DNA from 3 places in the Paenibacillus sp. lzh-N1 genome. Region 2 is predicted to be linked to each of the others. Evidence: a T-box and tRNA genes for the amino acid it is inferred to sense, from the RefSeq annotation. Region 2 holds a T-box; the other regions hold tRNA genes.

Region 1 (5,368 bases), 1.9 Mb from region 2:
AGACCTCAAATGGCATACCCCTGCCTCTTGTGGTCTCTTTGGCGTGTTTAACGTTGCTCTTTTCGCCCTCTGCGTGTGGATTTTATCCACATTTTCAGAGCGAGAGGCAACATGCCAAACCATTTGCTCACCCATGGCTCCTTGGCTTGTTTTTGGCTACGTCGAACCTCACGCGGCGTTTCCATATAACGTACAATCCGCTGTGTAATATACGTCACCAGTTCGTCACTCTTCGCCATCCTCCATGACCTCCTCCATCTGCACCTATCATTTCCAATCACTGTGCCTTGGAAATATCAAATTACACGTTAGGTTCAGATACCACTAGCTTGCACAGTTTTCAGCTACTCTAATCCCTGCGGAATAACTATGCATGGTTTCCCTTAAATGGAACATACTATCTTCAATATAACAGTTCCCCCAAGGTTTATTTTTATATTTGAAGGCAGCTACGCTGCTTAAGGTTTGATGTCTGTTATGCATAGTTTCCAGGTAAACAATCAATTCGTCCATTGGAGGAATAGAACGTGTTGAATAAAAAGTTAAACAAGATATGGCTGATCGGGCTGGGGTTCCTTTGTAGCGCTGTATTTGCCCCATTTGCTTATGCAACTACTCAGCCTGGCGAGAAAAGCACCGACACAAACAAGCATACAGAGACCCCGTTTAATCGCTCCTATCACGCTTTTGCCAAGCCCGTGGTCCTGATAGATGTAGGTCATGGCGGTGTGGATGGTGGAACAAATCACAAAGGACTTCTGGAAAAAGATATCAATCTCGCCATTGCTCAAAAACTGTACTTGATCTTACGTTCCCAGAGTTACCCTGCTGTCTTGAATCGGGACAAGGACTACGCACTGAGTGATGATAACCGTTGGTTGCAGTCCAAATCCCGGCATCTTAAAGACCTCGCCCAACGTAAAAGCTTAACAGAACAACTGCCCACTGCTGTGGTTGTAAGCCTGCATGTCAATTGGGCCAAACGTGCCGAAAAACGTGGACCCATTGTACTGTATCAAGATGAAGGCAGCAGCTATATGTTAGCTGAGCAGATCCAGCGTTCATTAAACCGCTTATTTTGCATGAATAGACAAACCATGTACGGAAAACCCTTTTATCTTCTGAATAAAATTCAACATCCCGCTGTAATAGTCGAAACGGGGTTTATCAGCAACGAACAAGACAGAGCCCTACTTTCTGGGGATCGCGGCCAAAAAAGGATTGCTGAAGCTATTGCCGAAGGCATTATTGCCCATCTGACGGCGTGGTAGTATTCGTGGCTGGATCTCCTGTCCACCCCTATACATCACGCACTAGATCGCTAATGCCTACAAACTGAGCATGTTCCTTTAATTTAGGAACCGATGAATGAAGCCCTGAGGAGGTATACATGCCGGACACGCCAACATGTCCAATCGTTACACAGGTGTTGTGCTCTGCCAACCATTCAACCACTTTGCTAAGTTGCCGATTCACATGAGCGAGTGTATGAACATCATCCAAAAAAACATCATTTCGCACCGGTGGCATTCCCTTTTTAGCGGCAAGTTCAGGCACCACTGACCAATAATTAGTTCGGCTATCAACAAAAAATAGTCCATGTTCCTTACAAACATCAAGAACGATGGACATAATGCGCTTGTCTGAGGTGACCTTGGAGCCCATATGGTTGTTCATTCCTATGGCATAAGGAACATCCTTGATTGCTGCGGTCACCTTGGCGCGTACTTCTTCATCCGTCATATTAGCCTTGATTGCTCCAGGTCCAAGCCATTCAGGCTTGCCCTGCTTGGGCTCCATTGGAAGATGGACGATAACATCATGACCACGATTATGCGCTTCCATAGCGTCCTGTTTGGTTGTTGGCAGGAAGGGCATTACAGCAACGGTGATTTTGACAGGTAAATTTAAAATCTCCTTGGTACCTTTCATGTTGTTTCCTAGATCATCAATAATGACAGCAACCCTCTTTTGCTGCTGGTTCTGTTGGTCTATTGCTTCGGCAACAGCAGTTTTACAGACTATAAATAACATACAGACTGAAATACAAAGCACTACGATGATTTGCATTCTAGATCTTGCATGGTGTACAAGCGCATAAGACGAATTCTTCCGGTTGCGTGATGCCTTTAAAGCCTTTTTTATTATATTTCTCATGTGCAGCTTCCGTCGTGTACTCATTTGCGGGTCAGCCTCCTTCTCTGTCCCTTCATTGTGTGAGTAAAACCGTTTAAATATGTATAAGGCAGATCTGAGATATAATCTCTGATCTGCCTTGAAGTGCGCATAATAACGTATATTAAAGCTGCTTACCAGTTTTTATCGATAAATTCATCACGACCGGATTGGGCTCGATCTTCCTTATAATGCTTCACATTCTTCTTGTGATAATCCTGATGATAATCCTCTGCCGGATAAAAAATTGCAGCTGGAAGAATCTCCGTTACAATTGGCTTATCAAAGCGTCCGCTTTGTACCAACTGTTCCTGGGATTGTTGTGCAAGCTCTCGTTGCTGCTCCGTATGATAAAAAATTGCAGGCTTATATTGTGTGCCTCGGTCCTGAAATTGACCTTCTCCGTCGGTAGGATCTGTTTGCGGCCAATACAATTCAAGTAGCTTTTCATAAGGAAACAGCTCAGGATCAAACGTAATCTGCACCACCTCATAGTGCCCGGTTGTTCCTGTTTTAACCTGTTCGTAGGTCGGATCGGAAATCGTCCCTCCAGTATAGCCTGAGACAATACTATGAATGCCTGGCTGCTCCTCGAACGGAGTCACCATACACCAGAAGCATCCGCCTGCAAAAGTTGCTTTCTCCATCTTTCATCCAACCTTTCAATAGCTTCATCATCAAATGCGTTATTTTCTATCATATCTTAAAAATTAAACTTATAAAAGAATTGCTTATGAACTTGAATAAAGTTCAAGCCCTCGTATTGGAATCATTGCTGGAAGTCTGTAATAATTCCGAAACATAAGAAAAGGTTTATAAAATTGCTACAATAGCAATTCTATAAACCTTTTCTAAATGGATGCGGTCGAGAGGACTCGAACCTCCACGGGGGGTTAGCCCACACGGACCTGAACCGTGCGCGTCTGCCAATTCCGCCACGACCGCATATATATTTGATCGTCTATCTCGAAAGAATCAATCTTTCTTAGCGACAAGATAGATCATACCATGCTCAAATAAAGTTGTCAAATCTTTTGTTTTTCTTTATTTCTTCTTGATAAAAAAGGAATAATACGATAATATAAGAACATAAGTTCTTAGGAACAAAAGTTCCTTTACTTCCATGACTATGAATTATCATCACATTTCCCTAAGGCGGTGAATGGTAATGATCTCTTCAGATACTACTCAGCATTCATGCTCTCTTGTGAAAAGTTATCTGCTCCTTACCTTTATTCAAAAAGTATTTGAGCGTGACAGCCTAATTCTTGAAGAAAGCGGCGTTCTGAAAACCCCTGATCTTTATGTTGAAATGGTTAACGCAGGAATAGATCGTACCGGAATCCTGCTATCTGAAATTAAACATGAATTTAAGAAGTATCACGTTCGTGTTCTAGACATACAACAAAACCACTCCGGCGTTCACGCCACCTATATATATAAAGGCGTTAAAGAGCAGTTCAGTATGCCTATGTCCGCATTCCGCAAAGAAATGTATGAACGAATGCGAGCTTATTTGGGGCTCCCTACCTCTATGCCTCATACGGCGTCTCTACCTTTACCAGAGAAATATCGCCCCGAATTACCCAATAATTCAACCCCCAAACCCCTACGCGTTGTTGGGCGAAGTTGGATTGCATCCTCTTCTGCCTATAAGCATAAATCCCCTCGCCCTGTTGCTTTTGCTGCAAGCAAAAGAGCATAATCCCCGCACTACATGCAAAAAGAAGCTTCCGCAGGCACTAACTGTGCTCGGAAGCTTCTTTCCATAAACATCACTATCATTTGTTCAGATCAATCTATTTCCCCTATTTCGAGTATGAGTTATCTGTATGGATGATTCGTTTTAATGTAGCGCCTTCTGTACACGTGTAACCCCTTGACTTAGAGCATGTCCTCCACCAACTGCAGCAGCTACAGCAACGGCTTCCATAATCTCCTGATCACTGGCTCCTTTGGAACGCGCCTCATTCACATGATAAAACGTGCACACCTCATTGTTGGCAAATAAGCCAATTCCTAGCGCAATCAGTTGCTTGGTTTTTTCATCTAAACTGCCGGCTTGAAAGCATTCTCCGGTAAAGCGATGATAGGCATGAACTACCTCGGGCAACTTATCTTCCAAATGGCTGATTTGATCCTTGTATGCATGTACTTTTTCGTCCATAACCGTCATTAACACAGCACGCCCTCTCTGTTGAGTTTTGCTTCATTACTGTGTCCGGTTTAGAGTTTCTGTATGCCTAATGAAGCACCCAGTTTTTTTATCCAATCCCCATTAGAACTCGTTTCTTAATCCAGTTCTATCGGATTGTGACGCGGCTCGCTGAACGGCTGGTATGTATAGCTGCGATCCAACTTGACCACACGTCGATTCTGGCGGCGAATAAGCACCTGTTCATCATCCCATGCCAGTACAATGCCAACCACATCGTTGGACTCCAATCCATCGCGTACGACGCGTACCTTTTCACCAGAAAGTCGATAAGCATCCAATTCTTCATCCATTATCATCCATGTCCCCTCCTTGTCCATTTTTTTCAACACAACGGCCATAATTTTATATACATGAAAAAAGTTTAAAAAGAGACCTAAACGAATCATTTAGGTCTCTTCCGTTTACTACTTATATGGATTGCCAACAGAGCAACAAATTATCCCGACTGATTTACACTGTGATCATGTTCTTTTGTATCGTTCTTCTCGTACCAGAAGTCCAGCACTTGTGCAGACAACACTCGCTGTTCTACATACTCCACTTGGTGAGCAGTAAATTCTTCTTTCCAAGAGAAAGACAATTCTTCGCATAGGTTAACCAATGTCAACAACTCAGACCAGGCCACATAGCGTTTATACCAAAAAAACTGAGGATGTTCAATCATATAGGGATACAAATCGTCGAATTCCGTATGCTTACAATCCAAGGCGCGTTCAAAATGCACTTTAGCCGCTGCCAGTTTTTCCAGAAAAAACTGTTCGGTCAATTGTTCATTCCCCATGTTGCTGCCTCCTCTCCCAAACCTTATATATATTATAAGCGAAATTGATGCTCATGCAAAGGTTATTATTAGAAATAAGGATCCGGAGTTTCGAATTGTTACTATTCAGCAAACTCTATCTTACCGTCAGCCAACGACGAAATTTTAACCAATGATTCTACACGGATGCCCTGCTCACGGATGGTTCTCGCTCC
Region 2 (5,368 bases):
AGAGCAGATCGTCGTTTCTATCACAAGTCCAGTACAGATCCGTATTTTGGAGCATGCACTGAAAGCCAAAGTGTCCAAAATTATTCCGAGTATCACTCACCAGATTGGAAGCGGAGCCTCACTATGCATCCATGGAAACCGGATTACAGAGGAGGATCGCTCCCTTCTGGAAGAGCTTATGTCCCACATCAGCAGGCCAATTCGGGTTAAAGAGTCTCATACACGGATCACATCGGATTTTTCGAGTTGCGGCCCTGCTTTCTTGGCCTTTTTTATGGACCAGTGGATTCAAGCCGCAGTTCAAGCTACGGGTATAGACCGTATGGAACTATGTGCATTGGCCGGTGAAATGATCATCGGTACTGGAAAGCTGCTCACGGAAGGCGGGATGACACCAGCCGAGTTACAAGCAAGAGTAGCGGTTCCCGGAGGGATCACCGCCGAAGCTCTCGCATTGTTGGACATCAGCCTGCATAGTGTCTTCCCTGAGCTAATACGGGCCACGCACAACAAGTATGAAGAGGACATGCAAAAGATAGATGTCTCCTTCGGCCTAAAGCCGATTAACCGGCAACAATATTAACCAGCTTACCAGGAACAGCAATTACCTTGCGAACCGTTTTACCAGTCAGTGCTTCCTGAACGCTGTCCAGCGACAAAGCAAAGGCTTCCATCGCTTTGGCATCAAGATCTTTGGCAATCGTTGCACGCTGTACAATTTTACCATTCATCTGGATGACAATTTCCACTTCTGCGTCCACCGTCCATGCTTCATCATAGGCAGGCCAAGCCGCGTACGTAATGCTCTCGTTGTGTCCCAGCAGCTGCCACAGTTCCTCGGCCAGATGCGGTGCAAGCGGAGACAGCATTTGCACGAAGTTTTCCATCGCTGCACGCGGCAGAAGGTCTGCTTTGTATGCATCATTGGTGAAGATCATCAGCTGGCTGATTGCTGTATTGAAACGCAATGCGTCCAGGTCCTCAGTTACCTTTTTCAGTGTTTTATGCCAGGTGCGTTTGAACTCGTCACTACCACCGTCATTTTTAATTTTTTCGTTCAGGCTACCATCCTCGGAAACAAACAGGCGCCATACGCGGGACAGAAAACGATGCGCTCCCTCAACGCCATTCTCATTCCATGGCTTGGTTGCTTCCAGCGGTCCCATAAACATCTCATAAATACGCAGCGTATCGGCGCCAAACGTATTTACAATATCGTCAGGATTGATGACATTACCGCGTGATTTACTCATTTTTTCATTGTTGTTGCCCAAAATCATACCCTGGTTGACCAGCTTATAGAAAGGCTCTTTAGTTTCCACTACGCCGATATCATACAGTACTTTGTGCCAGAAACGGGCATACAGCAAGTGAAGAACCGCATGTTCCGCTCCGCCAATATACAGATCAACAGGCATCCATTCGCGCTGTTTCTCTTTGGATACAAGCTCTTTATCATTTTTTGGATCAATAAAGCGCAGGTAGTACCAGCAGCTTCCTGCCCATTGCGGCATCGTATTTGTCTCACGACGTGCTTTCATACCTGTCTCAGGATCAACGATTTCTACCCAATCTGTCGCATTCGCCAGCGGGGATTCACCTGTACCTGAAGGCTTGATATTGTCCATCTCTGGCAGTACGAGCGGCAGTTGATCCTCAGGAACCGTTTTGATCGTTCCATCTTCTAGATGAATTACTGGAATCGGCTCGCCCCAATAGCGTTGGCGGCTGAACAGCCAGTCACGCAGACGATAGGTAACTTTGCCCTGTCCTTTACCCTCAGCTTCGAGCCATTCGATCATTTTCGGAATAGCTTCCTCATTGGTGAGTCCATTCAGCAAGCCTGAATTGACATGCGGGCCATCCTCGGTGTATGGCTCTTTGTCCACGTCTCCACCTTGAACGACCTCAGTAATTTTCAATCCGAACTTCTTAGCAAATTCCCAGTCACGTGTATCATGACCCGGTACTGCCATAATTGCACCTGTTCCGTAGCCTGCTAGTACATAGTCCGCAATCCAGATTGGCAGCTTTTCGCCGTTCACCGGATTCACTGCATAAGCTCCTGTGAATACGCCTGTTTTGTCTTTGGCAAGATCCGTGCGCTCCAAGTCGCTTTTCCGAGCAGCTTGTTCACGATACTGTTGTACAGCGTCCTTTTGCTCAGGTGTAGTAATCATATCCACCAATTCCTGCTCAGGGGCCAGCACACAGTAGCTTGCGCCGAACAGCGTATCTGGACGGGTTGTAAATACTGTGAGTTGCTCGTCATAGCCTTCAATTGGGAAATGAACCTCTGCACCGGTAGACTTACCAATCCAGTTCCGCTGCATATCCTTAATACTCTCGGACCAGTCCAGCTCCTCCAAATCATCCAGCAAACGATCCGCGTATTCCGTAATTTTCAGCATCCATTGACGCATTGGTTTGCGGATAACCGGATGGCCGCCACGCTCACTCTTACCGTCAATAACTTCTTCATTCGCCAGTACTGTTCCCAGTGCTGGACACCAGTTAACAGGCACTTCAGCTACATAAGCGAGACCGCGCTTATACAGCTGGATGAAGATCCACTGTGTCCATTTGTAATAATCAGGATCAGTTGTACTGATTTCACGATCCCAGTCGTATGAAAAGCCAAGTGATTTGATTTGACGGCGGAAGTTGTTTACGTTCTTCACCGTAATTTCGCGTGGGTGCTCACCTGTATCCAGCGCATGCTGCTCGGCAGGCAGACCAAAGGCGTCCCAACCCATCGGATGCAGCACGTTGTAGCCACGCATTCTTTTATAACGTGAAACAATATCTGTAGCTGTGTATCCCTCCGGATGGCCTACATGTAGACCAGCTCCAGACGGGTACGGAAACATATCCAAAGCATAAAACTTCGGTTTGCCCGGCTCTTCCCCAGTGCGGAACGTCTTGTTCTCATCCCAATATTTTTGCCATTTTGGTTCAATACTTTGCGGTTGATAGCCGTGCTTCGGCTGTGTGTCTGTCATTGTCTTTTCCTCCTCAAACGGTATGCAACAAAAAAACCTCTGCATCCCGTAGCGTGTCAGCGCTAGGGACGAGAGGTTATATTCCCGTGGTACCACCCTAGTTAGCAGAAAGCGTTCTTCGCATTCTACTCCCTTTGCACCTGATAACGGAGGTGATCCGATGCGTGTTAATAACAGGATGCTAACACCTACACAGTGCTTTCCTGCGTTGGACACATATCTCCGAGGTGAGTTCGCTTTGCACTGTCAACCGGCTTGCACCACCCGCCGGCTCTCTACATGTCCAGACAAAACTACTATTCCTCATCAGCGATTGTTTAACCGTTAATAATGGCACTATTATATTGAAAACCGCGAAAAAAGTCAAATAAAGACTACATTTGATACTAAACACCATCTTCATACTAGTTGTCCATGACACACGAATACGAATGTTTTATAATAACTCCAAGTTACAATGATTCAAGTTGAGATGAGATAAGAAAGGTGAGCTGAGACATGGCACAGATTAAAATTTTTGGGATCAAAGAAAAGCTAAATCCGATCAAAAAGCAACTTTCAGAGGTGATTCACTCTGCCGTGGTGGATGCGTTCAACTATCCTCCAAACAAGAGGTTTCATCGTTTCTTCCCTATGAATCATGAAGACTTTATATATGCCGATGGTCGCTCCGAGGCGTACACCATTATTGAGATCAGTATCTTTGAAGGCAGAACGACAGAAGCTAAGAAGCAACTCATCAACCTGTTATTTCAAAGAATTAACGATCTTTTGGGGATTTCTCCACAGGATCTTGAGATTACTATATTTGAAACCCCGAAACAGAATTGGGGCATTCGGGGTGTACCGGGTGATGAACTTCAGCTGAACTATAAAGTGAATATATGAGTGCAAAAAGACGCCCTTCATGACTTCATGAAAAGCGTCTTTCTTTTTCTATATTAGGCCAATGATTCCTGGCTATTTTACAGCGACATAAAAAAGTCTCGCCGCGTCATCTTCTGCTTCTACCCATTCAAAATCTGCATATACCTTCACATCACGAAAACCCGCTTTGGACAATTCTGCCTTCATCCAGTCTGGATCATAAGCACGCTGTACATGAATTTCCTCAAAACGCTGGTACAGATCGCGTCCTTCATGTTCTGCTTTGGCAAAGATACTGAGATGATGCTCAATTTCACAACGTGGAGTGTCCAATGCGCATGTCCAGATATACGAGATAGAGCGTTCATCCAGTACGAATGGTTGTTCTTCATCATAACGCAAAAAAGTCTGGGGGTGATGTACATCAAACAGAAAGGTTCCACCAGGCTTCAGACCAGCATACGTTCTGCGGAAAGTAGAAATGATATCTTCTTCCTCAAGTAAATAATTCAGGCAATCGCAAAAAGAAATGACAGAATCCACGGGCTCCGGTAAAATCCATTCTCGCATATCCTGCTGTATCCAGCGAACGCTTCCCTCACGAAACAATCGCTGTCCTTGAGGAGTGGTTTCCATTTTGCGACGGGCTACTGCCAGCATGTCAGAGGATAAATCGATGCCAGCCACCTCGAAACCCGAGTTAACCAGTGGAATCGTAATTGAGCCCGTTCCGCAGCCCAGCTCTGCCACTGTATGTGGCATACCGTATCGATCCCAAGCCTGCCGTGCAAAGCGCAACCAGTCCGGGTACGGCATGTCCTGCATTAGCTCATCATACACATAGGCAAACTTGCGGTAAGAAGCCATCTTTTATTCCCCATTCCCGTCCTTCGGTTTAGGCATTGTCTCCACCAGGTAGGTCCAGTTTTCTTTTTGTGTAACCAGTCCTTCCTTCATCAGCTTGCCCATCGCACGCTTGAAGGCGGATTTACTGATACCAAACCGTTGTTTGATAATATCCGGCGGCGTTGCGTCAGAATATGGCATGCCGCCACCCGGACGTTCCTTCAGAAATGCAATTAACCGATCCGCATCCTCATCACGGCCTACTTCCTTGCGTGGCGACATCGCCAGATTGACCCGACCATCTTCGCGAACAAGCGTGACCCGTACCTTAACCTCCTCGCCCAAGCGAAGCATGCGGTTACGTTCCGAGGAATGAATCATCCCTATTGCACCAAAACCAAGCACACCCCCGTCCACCAGGACGAATGTGCCCATCTGAAGCGGCTTGTACACCGTCGCCTGCACCCATGTATTAAGCCACGAACTAGGAGCATGGAAGCACAATGGAGCCAGTTCCTGCTCCCCTGCCAGCTTAGCTCGCAGTCTGCCTTGTTTGTCATGCTCCATAATGGCATACACGTAGTCACCCACACGAGGATGCAGATCCCGGTTTTCTGGCAACTCACGAATCGGCAGCAAAAGTTGACGCCCCA
Region 3 (5,368 bases), 180 kb from region 2:
CTGCCAGTATATGCATAGCTTCGCCCTTTCACTTATCCTGATTGATAAGCTACAATCTCTCACGATATGTCCCTCATCAGTGGTTAACGTGACCCGCCAGCGATTAACCGCAAACAAGTTCCTTTATTTTTCATATAATCATATAAATGGAATAGTATAATTCCATTATAATCCTCTGCCCAAACAGTGTCAATTGCCATTTTGGCAACACCCCAGTCTATCTTTAGGGGGGTGGATGCCCTATCCCCCTTTAGAACTCACCCTTTTTACCAACTCATTTGAAATTGAATAGACCTTTTTGGTTGGGACGCATTCTGAAATTAATAAACGGTTTCATACTCGTAAATTGAAAATAAATATTTTCATCCATAAGGTGACTGAGTGGGAAACCAGGTGCTTTACCATATGAATGAGCAGGATAAATTTGAATGGAGCTATCAACCTCTCGCTTTATTTTTTGAACGCTATGATATAAGTCTTTCGGATCTCCTCCATTCGGATCACAAAATCCACAACCTTCAATGAAAATGGTATCCCCCGTAAATAAGTGATTGGATAAAAGATAGCACACACTTCCCATGGTATGCCCAGGGGTCAGAAGACTTATAATTTCTGTTTCTCCAAGTTTGATAAAGTCCCCATCTTTAATAGGATGTAAATTTTTACATCTAAAATGGTAATAATCGATTTCTTGTATTGACATGAATACGTGCGGTCTATACTTTTCCAGGAGCGGATTTACCAAATTAACATGATCTAAATGTGAATGGGTTAATAAAATGGCTCTTAGATTACCATTCAACTGTCGAAGATATGACTCTATTTTTAATATATCCCATGACGGATCGACAATGGCAATGTCTCCTGTTTTTTTATCCATTACAATATATACATAGTTAATAAAATTCATAAAACGGACTCTTAACTGTTCCATATGGTATGTCAGACTCATATCAGCTTTACTGAACCCACCTTCCATGGCCAAATCAAAATTTGTGCGTAAAATTCACTGTTCAAATACGGCTGAATTGATCTGCATCACTACGCGTTTCCTATGCTGCAATCTTTGCTAAGAGTCCCTGAATAACAAGCATTCCTGCGCTTTTCGGGATCATTCTTGTCTCCGATGGTCTCTCTGTAAAAAGTTGCTGTACCAACGATTATAGCAACTTATGCAATAGAAGGGCTTTGACTCTCTGTTACAAGATTTTGCACTATAAAGTCGAAAAAGCTGCACTGAAAAGGTCGTAAGGCCCAGTATTACGTAACCAAAAAAATACCGCCCTACGACGGTATTTTTGGTTTCTCTTAATATGAACACTATTATTCACACTTTCATAAACTACTAATACAAAATACATTTTTTACGGAAAGAGAGTTGTTTAAATGAAACCTAAAAAAGCTGGAAAAAGTACAACTACTGTCCGTAGAGGGATGAATAGATCCCCTATACAATCTCACACATTGAAGAAGAAAAAAATTTTGCCTACCCAGGCTGTTGTTAGAAACGGTGGCTTTGAAGATCAAGATTTGACACCTTGGATTGCAAACGTCAGCAACGTGACAGGTCAAATCTTTATTACCAGAACCAACCCGCACAGTGGCAATCAAGCCGTCAGAATCTCAGCTAACCCGGGGCACAGCGTCTCGCTTAGACAAACGATTTCCGATCTGAGTAGAGGAAGAAGATACCGTGTGACCTTCTGGGTACGTAATTTGATCAGGCCTTTTGGCGGTCGGCTTCAAATTAGTCTAGGAGAGCAAACCTACACAATTCAGCTAAACTCGCTACCTTCATCACAATATGAGAGAGTCTCCCGTACCTTCTCAATCTCAGGGAATTCGGGGACAGTCTCTAGAGATTTAGTGTTCCGTGTTACAGCGCAGGATGCTTTTGCCACCATTCTTTTGGATGATGTATCAATATCCAGATTAAGATAACAAATCACTTGGTGGCATAATTATCCTTACAAAACACAAAACTAAACTGGATTTTTATAGCATGTAATCTTGCCAAAACAAAAACGCCTCCTCCGTATATTAACGGTGAGGCGCTTCGTCGGTCCTGTGTACCTTCGGATTGCTCCGTTACAGCTACACAGGAACTCGCGTTATCTTCGTTCATTTAACGCTGATGTGACCTTGATAAATCTAGTATGCCGAGGACCGGGATCGAACCGGTACGGTAGTCACCTACCGCAGGATTTTAAGTCCTGTGCGTCTGCCAATTCCGCCACCCCGGCAAGTATTTAGGAACGCTATTTTACACTTACTTGTTCTTATCTTACAAGTATCTGAGAAGCATGCTTATTGAAATGTTCTCGATATGTAAATGTCGTTCAACCGGGCACCAACTTATAATACGACAATTTTATCAAATTGTAAAGTGTTTTTTAAAAAAAATAATAAAAAATCTCTTTTTGTATAACTTGTGCACATTTGAACTACACTAATAAATGTCTTTCCAAACCACCAGAAGGGGTGTTACGAATGCGTGAAGGTATGATTCCAACTGTTCTTGGGACGGTAGTATCGGCTTCAGGCGCTGTGTTGCTGAGCAGTAAGTACAAACTTGCAGCTACAGGCATTCTCGGTTTCGGACTGGCTCATGTTGTTCTGGGAGCGATTGATTTGATTGAGCATCGCTAGTTGTTTGGAAAGTACCGGGCGGGATTAATCCTTCCCGGTTTATTTTATAAGCGTTTAATATGGAGCATAAGCGTTTATGTAAAGTGTAGAACTGAATCATGCCTAAGAAGGAGCGTGTAATGTGCTATGAAAAAACATAACTCCGAAAAAAAGAGTCTTACTGACGATCAAATCGAATATAAACAATCTCTGGATAAGCGTGAACCAGGATTTGATCGGATTCCTGACCCTGATGCCGATTCACCTGCAGCTACCGATATGATTGATGAAGCCGTGGGCCGTGGAATAGATAAGCTACGTAATGACTTTACCAAATAAAGCATGAATTATAGGTCACAGGTTATTAAGTATCACTTGAAGATAAGCATGATCCAGCCAATAATCGAGATCCACAATACAATGCTGATGAAGAGTCCACACAAGAGACCAAAAGAGAAATTACCTTCACTCTTCGGCATAACACTGCCAAATTTCAATCTAAGCTTCATTTGATTCCAGTTCATAGAACCCCCTCCTTAAGTTCTATTTCGGAATATGAAGCTTATTTTTGTAGACCTATAGTCATGTTTTTGAAAATAAAAAAGGGGTTTTTGTCCTATCCCCCTGAGCGCGGCAACAGAATTACAGCTATACCTACCAAACAAATCAATCCACCAATGAAATCGTACAAGTCAGGTGTCTTTTTATCAATCCACCAGCCCCATGCAATGGAAAGAACAATAAAGACACCCCCGTATGCTGCATATACACGCCCAAAGGAGGAGAAAACCTGAAAGGTAGCAATGACTCCATAGACAGCTAAAATCACTCCGCCGCAAAGTCCGACATACCATGTCTTACCTTCTCGCAGCCATTGCCAGATCAGATATCCACCTCCGATTTCAGCGATGCCTGCCAAAATAAAAAGTAAAGCTGCCTTTAACAACGTATCACGTCCTAAACTTTCTTACTTTTCAGTCATCTCATTATAGTAATCGACCTATAATAATAATCAATGCAATTACGCCAACCAGAATAAGCAGATTACTGACCTGACGCCACAGGCTTGAAGCTCCCTCGGAGTGAAGCTTCCGCTGATTGGCATCAAAGTTTGCTTTGGTTCCCTCAGCATCTACCGGACTAGAAAATGGTCTGTGTTCTTCATTCATATGAAGGCCTCCTTTGCAATCCACTTTAATCATACCAAACTTTTCCGTCGATTTCGCGTTGCAATTATGCCTATAATTCAATGCAACTTCCGAATGAAGCTTCATATGTATGAGTATACAAACCAACATGTCGATATTTCACTGAATATAAAGTATGATGACGAATTAAGGAAGAGTGGGTATTTAGACGCCTTTCATTGCAGGACGGTAGTTATGGTATAATTTAGTCAACTTGTTCAGGATCGTATCAGGGCGCAACTGGTTACTCCATTTATAATGAAACTTACATCCAAGAATCCACATCCGCTTAAAACCTGCATATTCTGTTTGTAGATCTAGGAGGAGGATACGGATGTCCCCTATTTTTATAGCTAGTTTAATGATAATGGGTATATTTTTATTTCAGGAAGCCCTTATTCTAGGCATCATACATTGGGTTTCTAAACGTACCAAGCGTCCAGCACAAACCAAAATGTACCTTACAGTGGGTTTGCTTGTCTTTATATCATGCTTCCTTGTGTGGGACAACTGGATACACTTGCAGGAACTCAACGGGTGGACCATGATTAGTCTAGTAGTGATCATGATTAGTGCCTACATACAACTAAGAAAACAAAAAGAAAAATACTAACCCCATTACCAGCATCAAAGGAGGAGCGCCATGAAATCTCACTCAACACGCTTTTGGTTACAGAGGGTGCTACTGCTAATGCTTGTTTTACTCTTTAGCGGCTCTCAACAATCGTTCATTGTTGCTGATGCCGCCCCGCCAATTAATGCTCATGCCTCTGCCAAAGCCAGGCAATTACTTGCCTACCTAACTAATGTGCCGGATGATATGCTAATTTCCGGACAGCACGATTACTTAGAGGCACCGGATGAACAAAATAACAAGCTGCAACAAATCAGCGGACAATACGCGGGACTTCACGGCTATGAGTTTGGAGGGTTGGCTAATCAATCCCGTACTGCCTTACGAGAGCAACGTCAGCGTGTTGTGAATAGCGCTATTCAATGGAGTCGGGACGGCGGAATCGTAGCTATCACCTTTCATCAGGCGTTACCGGGCAAACCAAAAACGTGGAAAAACGTACAAGCAAAAATTACTCAAGCTGAATTTAATCGTTACGTCACGCCGGGTACCCCACAATATAAGCAACTCATCGCTGATTTGGACGAGGCGGCTCTGTCCCTTAAGACCTTACGGGATGCGGATGTGCCAGTTTTATGGAGACCCTATCATGAAATGAATGGTAACTGGTTTTGGTGGGGGAACAAACAAAATTACGCTAAGCTGTGGGATCTAATGTATGATCGGTTCGTACATGTCCATCATTTAGATAACCTGTTGTGGGTCTGGAGTCCCAATGCCCCGAACGCTTATAGCACTCCCTATAGTCTGTCCTTTCCAGGCATTAACCGGGTAGATGTGCTTGCAGCCGATATCTATAATAATGATTACAGGTCCTCCTACTACACTGAATTGCTAAAGCTTGCGCAGGGCAAGCCTATGGGAATCGGAGAAAGTGATATTCTGCCGAGTGCGAAGGTGCTACAGAATCAGCCAGCCT

What was found. A T-box is a leader RNA that pairs with one kind of tRNA and senses whether it is charged. The one in region 2 lies ahead of leuS (leucine--tRNA ligase), so its partner is inferred to be a tRNA-Leu.
Region 1: it has a tRNA-Leu gene. The T-box ahead of leuS (leucine--tRNA ligase) is inferred to sense a tRNA for this amino acid. The anticodon was not compared.
Region 3: it has a tRNA-Leu gene. The T-box ahead of leuS (leucine--tRNA ligase) is inferred to sense a tRNA for this amino acid. The anticodon was not compared.

What each region holds. Positions count from the first base shown of each region.
Region 1 is NZ_CP025696.1:5,431,163-5,436,530, forward strand. Features, by position in the region: gene C0638_RS24005 (YqzE family protein) at 48-239, opposite strand; gene C0638_RS24010 (N-acetylmuramoyl-L-alanine amidase) at 528-1,271, shown strand; gene C0638_RS24015 (divergent polysaccharide deacetylase family protein) at 1,300-2,181, opposite strand; gene msrA (peptide-methionine (S)-S-oxide reductase MsrA) at 2,310-2,822, opposite strand; tRNA gene C0638_RS24025 (tRNA-Leu) at 3,036-3,120, opposite strand; gene C0638_RS24030 (YhjD family protein) at 3,344-3,880, shown strand; gene C0638_RS24035 (carboxymuconolactone decarboxylase family protein) at 4,022-4,351, opposite strand; gene C0638_RS24040 (hypothetical protein) at 4,468-4,689, opposite strand; gene C0638_RS24045 (hypothetical protein) at 4,830-5,174, opposite strand; gene C0638_RS24050 (xanthine phosphoribosyltransferase) at 5,276-5,368, opposite strand, start outside.
Region 2 is NZ_CP025696.1:3,557,204-3,562,571, reverse strand. Features, by position in the region: gene comER (late competence protein ComER) at 1-583, shown strand, start outside; gene leuS (leucine--tRNA ligase) at 564-3,002, opposite strand; T-box leader at 3,064-3,321, opposite strand; gene C0638_RS16260 (tautomerase family protein) at 3,501-3,890, shown strand; gene C0638_RS16255 (class I SAM-dependent DNA methyltransferase) at 3,963-4,736, opposite strand; gene C0638_RS16250 (CvfB family protein) at 4,740-5,368, opposite strand, start outside.
Region 3 is NZ_CP025696.1:3,737,640-3,743,007, reverse strand. Features, by position in the region: gene C0638_RS17080 (MBL fold metallo-hydrolase) at 275-910, opposite strand; gene C0638_RS17075 (carbohydrate binding domain-containing protein) at 1,387-1,941, shown strand; tRNA gene C0638_RS17070 (tRNA-Leu) at 2,158-2,243, opposite strand; gene C0638_RS17065 (hypothetical protein) at 2,491-2,649, shown strand; gene C0638_RS17060 (hypothetical protein) at 2,776-2,967, shown strand; gene C0638_RS25400 (hypothetical protein) at 3,000-3,152, opposite strand; gene C0638_RS17055 (YnfA family protein) at 3,245-3,574, opposite strand; gene C0638_RS17050 (hypothetical protein) at 3,615-3,797, opposite strand; gene C0638_RS17040 (glycosyl hydrolase) at 4,459-5,368, shown strand, end outside.